One region of the Massilia sp. METH4 genome, then DNA from elsewhere that is predicted to be linked to it. Evidence: predicted binding sites of a transcription regulator. Region 1 holds the regulator's gene; each other region holds the start of a gene.
The links. Region 1 encodes sigma-54, which starts transcription at its own class of promoters, with help from an activator protein. Its sites were predicted from a motif close to TGGCANGNAANCTGCTTT; they were not measured.
Positions count from the first base shown of each region.

Region 1 (2,264 bases):
CGACGAGCCGTTCGCCGGCGTGGACCCGATCGCGGTGATCGAAATCCAGCGCATCGTGCGCTTCCTGAAGGAGCGTGGCATCGGCGTATTGATCACGGATCACAACGTGCGCGAAACGCTGGGCATCTGCGACCGGGCGTATATCATCAATCAGGGCAGCGTACTGGCTTCCGGCCGGCCGGACGACATCATTGCCGACGAATCCGTGCGCCGCGTTTATCTGGGTGAACATTTCCGCATGTGATCCACCATTTCCAGCCCTTGAACGCAGCCCTTGAACGTTATTGATCAGCCATGAAACAGTCTTTGCAACTGCGCACTTCCCAGCATCTCGCGCTGACGCCGCAACTGCAGCAGTCGATCCGGCTGCTGCAATTGTCCACGCTGGAGCTGCACCAGGAACTGGAACAGCTGCTGACCGATAACCCCCTGCTCGAGCGGCTCGACGATCCGCTCGACCGCTCGGTGCGCCTGCTGGCCGATGGCGCGATCAATACCTCGCAGGGCGGCACCGAGGCGCCGCCGGAGGGCGGCCCGGCGCACGACGCGCCGGCCGCGCCGGAACCGGAGGCGTATGACGGCGGCGATGGCGAAGGGCTGGCCACCGGCGACCTCGACTGGGGCAGCGCCGGCAGCGGCAAGGGCCCGGACGACGACGATGCCCGCCCGCAGCTGGAAGCGAGCCACCGCAGCCTGCGCGAGCACCTGATGGAGCAGATGCGCGTCACGGTCCTCGAATCCCGCGATCGCGCCCTGGTGGAACTGATCATCGACGCGCTGGACGACAACGGCTATCTCGAAGAGAGCCTGGAAGAGATCCATGAACGCTTGCCGGAAGAGCTGGAAATCGAGATCGACGAGTTGCGCACGGCCCTGAAACTGCTGCAGAGCTTCGACCCGCCCGGCATCGGCGCCCGCAACGCCTCCGAATGCCTGGCGCTGCAGATCCGGCGCATGCCGAACGTGCCGCTGGTGACCCGCCGCATGGCGCTGTGCATCGTCGAAAAACACCTGCAATGGTTCGCCCAGCGCGACTTCAACAAGCTCAAGAAGGCGCTCGATTGCGATGACGAAGACTTGCGAGAGGCGCAGGCCGTGATTCGCCAATGCAATCCGCATCCGGGCGCCGCCTTCGCACCCGACGTGTCAGACTATGTGGTACCGGACGTGGTGGTGAAGAAAGGACGCAACGGCTGGGTCGTCACACTGAACAACGACGTGATGCCGCGCCTGCGTGTCAATGCGCTGTATGCCAGCCTGCTCAAGCAGGGCAAGGGCGAATCGCAGATGAGCGCCCAGTTGCAGGAAGCCAAGTGGCTCATCAAGAACATGCGCCAGCGCTTCGACACCATCCTCCGCGTGGCCCAGGCCATCGTCGAGCGGCAGAAGAACTTTTTCTCGCATGGCGCTGTGGCAATGAGGCCCCTTGTGTTGCGCGAGATTGCTGATACACTGGGCCTGCACGAGAGCACTATCTCTCGGGTAACAACTCAAAAATACATGCTGACCCCTCACGGCATGTTTGAGTTGAAGTACTTTTTTGGCAGCCATGTCGCAACCGAAGCTGGTGGGGAAGCTTCCTCGACTGCGATCAGGGCGCTGATTGTGCAATTCACAGGAGCCGAAGACCCGAAGAACCCTTTATCCGACAGTAAGATTGCGGACATGCTGGGTGAACAAGGCATGGTGATTGCACGGCGCACCGTCGCCAAGTATCGCGAAGCATTGAAAATCCCTCCAGTCAGCCTCCGCAAGTCTTTGTAGTCACTCTTTGCTTTTCATGCAGTGCATGGGTTCCTCTGCGCCGCCGTCTTGATTGGTGGAGACCGCACGAACCTGTAAATATTTCTTTAGGAGTGTGTGTATGAATCTGACTATCAGTGGACACCATATCGACGTTACCCCTGCCATTCGCGAGTATGTGCAGAACAAGCTGGAACGCGTTAGACGCCATTTCGATCAGCTGATCGATGTAAGTGTGATCCTGAGTGTAGATAATCTCACCGAGAAAGAAAAAAGGCAGAAGGCGGAAATCAATCTGCGCATGTCGGGCAAAACGGTATTCGTCGAAAGCGTCGCGCAAGACTTGTATGCGGCCATCGACACGCTGATCGACAAGCTGGACCGCCAGGTCATGAAGCACAAGGATAAAGTGCAGAACCACAATCACGAAACCATCAAGCACCTGAGCGAGAGCGAGATCCCCGCGTCGCCCGCATAACGACGGGCGCAGGTCTGCTGCAACAAAAGGGCGCGCGATGCGC
Region 1 is NZ_CP146614.1:2,364,352-2,366,615, forward strand. It holds gene lptB (LPS export ABC transporter ATP-binding protein) at 1-244, shown strand, start outside; gene V6Z91_RS10480 (RNA polymerase factor sigma-54) at 295-1,764, shown strand; gene raiA (ribosome-associated translation inhibitor RaiA) at 1,865-2,221, shown strand.

Region 2 (2,264 bases), 3.0 Mb from region 1:
GGCATGCATGTCCAGCGCCGCCTTGGTCGCGCAATACAGGCTCCAGCCGCTGTACGGCGCCCTGCCCGCCCCGCTCGATACGTGCGCCACGCGCCGCCCGGCGCAGCCGGCCGTCGCGGCCACGAACGCATCGGTGAGCACCAGCGCGGCGGTGACATTCACGGTAACCGCCAGCGCCAGCCGGCCTGCTCCCTGCCCGCCCGGAGGGCCGACCGGTTGCACGACCCCGGCATTATTGATAAGGATTGCGCGCTCGGCGCCGGCCAGGAAAGCGGCCAGCTCGCCGCCATCCAGCCAGGCGGACAGCGCCGCCGGATCGCCGAGGTCGAGCGCCACCTCGCGCACGCCTGGCAAGCCGGGATTGCCGTGCCTGGCAATGCCCATCACCTCGGCGCCGCGCGCCAGCAAGGCGCGCGCGATACCCTCGCCCAATCCCCGGCTGTGTCCCGTCACGATGGCCTTCATCCGTCCTCCACTGGCAAAAAGCGCATTGTAGTGGGAGCGCGGCATCGGCGCCGCGCCCGTCAGCTGGATTGCAGCCGCTTCGTTTCGTAGACCAGCGTGGCGCAGTGCAGCGTGATGCGGGAGCCGAGGCTGCCGCCCGTCAATTGGTGGACCACGCGTAGGCCGTACGACTGCATGGCGCGCTCGAACGCGACGATATTGCGTTCGCCGACGCGCAGCGGCGACTGCACGCGGTCGAACAGGCTGGCGCCGCCGGCGGCCACCACTTCCAGTTCGGCGTAATCCTCCGGCCGCGCGCCGAGCCCGCGCAGCAAGGCGGGAACGGCATTGCTGACGTAGCGGACGTCGATGCCGGAATCGCCCGCCGGCGCTTCCGCGAGCAGGCAATGCGCCAGCGCGCAACGCTTCTTGCGCCGCCAGATGATGCCGATCCCCACGCAGGAGCCCAGCAGTGCGGTCAGCACCATGTCGCCGGTTCCGACCGCCATGGCGCCGGCCCACACGTGCCGGACGTCGGCCTGTGGCGGGCGAGCGACAATGCCGGGCGGCCCCGGTTGCGGAAACTGCGGAAAGCTTACAGGCATGCGGGCCCAATCGGGAGAGTTGTCAGGGAAATACGGGCGCCGGACATTGATTGGGTCGGCACGTAATGATGCCGCGAGGAAACTCAACTGTAAAGGATTTTCAATCGTGCGCGCAGATGGCACAGCAATTGCATATCGTATGCGGTCATGGGAGGAAAACCAACGTGTACTTCTACAACGAAATGTCGGCGCCAGACGGCGTACGGCAGCACTACCGCGAGTTCGCCGCCTGGCTTGCCGAACAGACACCGGAATCGCTGGAGCGCAAGCGCCTCGAAGCGGACCTGACGTTCCGCCGGGTGGGCATCACGTTCGCCGTGTATGGCGACGACGCCGGCACGGAACGGCTGATCCCGTTCGATGCGATTCCCCGCATCATCCCGGCCGGCGAGTGGGCGCAACTGGAACGCGGGCTGGTGCAACGCGTGAAAGCGCTGAACATGTTCATCCACGACATCTACCACGACCAGGAGATCATCCGGGCCGGCGTGGTGCCGGCCGAGCAGATCTACCGGAACGCCCAGTACCGCCCCGAGATGCAGGGCATCGGCGTGGCGTCGGACATCTATGCCCACATTGCCGGGGTCGATATCGTGCGCGCCGGCGCCGGCGAATTCTATGTACTGGAAGACAATCTGCGGGTCCCGTCCGGCGTCTCCTACATGCTGGAGGACCGCAAGATGATGATGCGGCTGTTCCCCGAACTGTTCGCGCGCCACCGTGTCGCGCCGGTCGACCATTACCCCGACCTGTTGCTGGACAACCTGCGTTCGGTCGCCCCGGTCGGCGCCCCCGATCCGACGGTGGTGGTGATGACCCCGGGCATGTACAACTCGGCCTACTTCGAGCATGCATTCCTGGCCCAGCAAATGGGTGTCGAGCTCGTCGAAGGGAAGGACCTGTTCGTCAACGACAACGCGGTGTACATGCGCACCACACGCGGCCCGCGCCGGGTCGACGTGATCTACCGACGGCTGGACGACGATTTCCTCGATCCGCTGTCCTTCCGCGCCGATTCCTCGCTGGGCGTGCCGGGCCTGCTGTCGGTCTACCGCGCCGGCCGCGTGACGCTCGCCAATGCCATCGGCACCGGCGTGGCGGACGACAAGTCGATCTACCCATACGTGCCGGACATGATCCGATTCTACCTGTCCGAGCAGCCGGTGCTGAACAACGTGCCGACGTACCAGTGCCGGAAGAAGGACGAGCTCGAAT
Region 2 is NZ_CP146614.1:5,372,978-5,375,241, forward strand. It holds gene V6Z91_RS23555 (SDR family oxidoreductase) at 1-465, opposite strand, end outside; gene V6Z91_RS23560 (chemotaxis protein CheD) at 525-953, opposite strand; gene V6Z91_RS23565 (circularly permuted type 2 ATP-grasp protein) at 1,232-2,264, shown strand, end outside.
Region 2: the regulator sigma-54 is predicted to act here: its motif matches at 1,167-1,184, upstream of V6Z91_RS23565 (circularly permuted type 2 ATP-grasp protein).

Region 3 (2,264 bases), 1.6 Mb from region 1:
GTGCTGTTGCCCGTTGACGGTGATCGTCAGCGGGCAGCGCGCGGGAGCTCCCATGGCGTGGCCCTTTCCAGTGTGTTCATGACAAACGCCACGTTAGCGTGCACAGCCGAAGGCGTGCGTGCGCGCACACACACAGATGCTCGGGAAAGGGAAAAGGTGCTGTCAGGATCGGCAGCGCGAAGAAAGGCGCTGTTCTCGACGAACAGGGCCAAAGAAAAAGCCCATGGCAGATGCCATGGGCCGAGTGTCAAACAAGTGTTCTTGATTGTTATTCCTGCGCGCCGGCGCTGCCGGTGCGGTGAAATCTGTTGTTAATACTAATCAACTCTTTGCCAAATTTCAAGCGGGAAACTACGAATACAGATCAGAAATGTGTAGTTTGCGCAACAGTGCCGCTCAGGCGCGCTTGCCGCGCCGGCGCCAGGCGACCGCGCCCAGCACGGCGAAGCCGGCCAGCGTCATCGGCAAGGCGTGCGGCTCCGGCACCGGCAGCAGCGTCGGCGTGCTGGTCGAGATATCGCGGCCGAAGAACACGAGGTTCGAGAAGCCCGGTACCTGCCCGCCATTGTTCAGCCACTCGATGCTCCAGGTGCCCGAGAGCGTCTGGCCGGCGGCCACGTCCTGGTTATCGAACAGGAAGGCGGTACTGGCATTCGCGGCGTGGATCGCCACGGTCAGGTCGAGCGTGGCGTTCAGCGTGCTGCTGGTGTTCGTGATCGTCCAGGTACCGCTGGTGGCGCTCGTCTTGTCGAACGAAAAATCGAACAGCGTCGACGCATCCGCCAGCGTGCCGGACTTTTCAACCGTGCCGAGCACGCCCCACGCGCTGGTATCGGCCTTGCCGAACTCGCTCGAGAAGCCGGCCGTATTGCCGCCGTATTGCATCGGGTTGACGGTGGAGAAGGCGATCATGCCGGCGTCGGCGTTTTCCAGCGTGACGTCGTCGGCGCTGGCGGCGCCGATCGATGGGCCGCTGTTCTGTTGCGCGGTGTTTCCGGAATTGCCTTTACCGTTGTTGTTCTTGGCCTGCGCGCCGGCGCCCATGGCCAGTGCCGCGCAGAGCAGCACTTTCGTCATCGTCGAGGTGTTCATGAAATCCTGTTTGGTCGGTCTGCCGGGGGCTGAGGCAGCGTATGAAGTAGGCAACTTTTAGGCCATCATTCCCAGTTTACCTGTGGCCACAAAGAATTTCAACAAAGAATTTAGTATTTCGCAATGCCAAGTTCAATAAAACATGGCATGCGACGCGACGTGGGAAACGTTCGAGCGCCGCTTCAGCGCTTTTCTCCCGGGTGGCGCGCCAGCCAGGCCGACAATTGTTTCTCGTAGCGCTCCAGGGCGCCGTTGTACAGGTCATGGATACACACGGCGCAACCGCTGCCGCAGCAGTCGCCCGGCTCCGGCGGCCTGGGTGGAACAGGGCGCGGATCGGCTGGCTGGACAGGCATTGTCATGACGGAGCTTGGCGTGCAGCTCAGGCCACTGCCTCCCCCTGCGCCATCAGCGTGCCGTTCTTGCCGCGCACCTTGGCGCGCAGCAGCGCCTCGTCGGCGCGCCGCACCAGTTCCTGCGGGCCTTCCGATTGCGGCCGCATCGCCGCCACACCGATGCTCACGGTCAGCACGCCGAACGGCGAATCCTCGTGCGGCAGCGCCAGCGCGGCCACCTCGGCAACGATCGCCTGCGCGCCCTGCTGGGCCACCGCCGCGTCGCCGGCGGCCCACAGCACGGCGAATTCCTCGCCGCCGTAGCGTGCCACCACGTCGGTGGTGCGGCGGCCATGGCGGCCCAGCACGCCGGCCACGGCGCGCAACGCCGCGTCGCCGGCCGCATGGCCGTGGCGTTCGTTGTATTGCTTGAACCAGTCGAGGTCCACCATGGCCAGCGCCAGCACCTGGCCGGTGCGGGCGGCGCGGCGCCATTCGGCGTCGAGCTTGGCGTCGAAGCCGCGGCGGTTCGCCACGCCCGTCAGCCCGTCGGTGGTCGATTGCGCCGCCAGCTTCAGGTGCGATTCCTCCAGCGCGGCGGTGCGCGAGCGCACCAGGTCTTCCAGCGCGCGGTTGGCGCGCTTCAGGCGCCGCATGCGCCAGTGCCAGACGCCCCACAGCAGCACCAGCACCAGGGCGGCGGCCAGCGCGCGGAACCACAGCGTTTCCCAGAACGGCGGCGTGATCGTCACCGTCAGGGTCACCGGTTCCTCGTTCCACTGGCCGCGGTGGTTCGATGCCTTTACCCGGAACACATAGCGGCCCGGGTCGAGGTTG
Region 3 is NZ_CP146614.1:736,712-738,975, reverse strand. It holds gene V6Z91_RS03225 (2Fe-2S iron-sulfur cluster-binding protein) at 1-54, opposite strand, end outside; gene V6Z91_RS03220 (PEP-CTERM sorting domain-containing protein) at 397-1,092, opposite strand; gene V6Z91_RS03215 (oxidoreductase-like domain-containing protein) at 1,275-1,454, opposite strand; gene V6Z91_RS03210 (two-component regulator propeller domain-containing protein) at 1,475-2,264, opposite strand, start outside.
Region 3: the regulator sigma-54 is predicted to act here: its motif matches at 1,140-1,157, upstream of V6Z91_RS03220 (PEP-CTERM sorting domain-containing protein).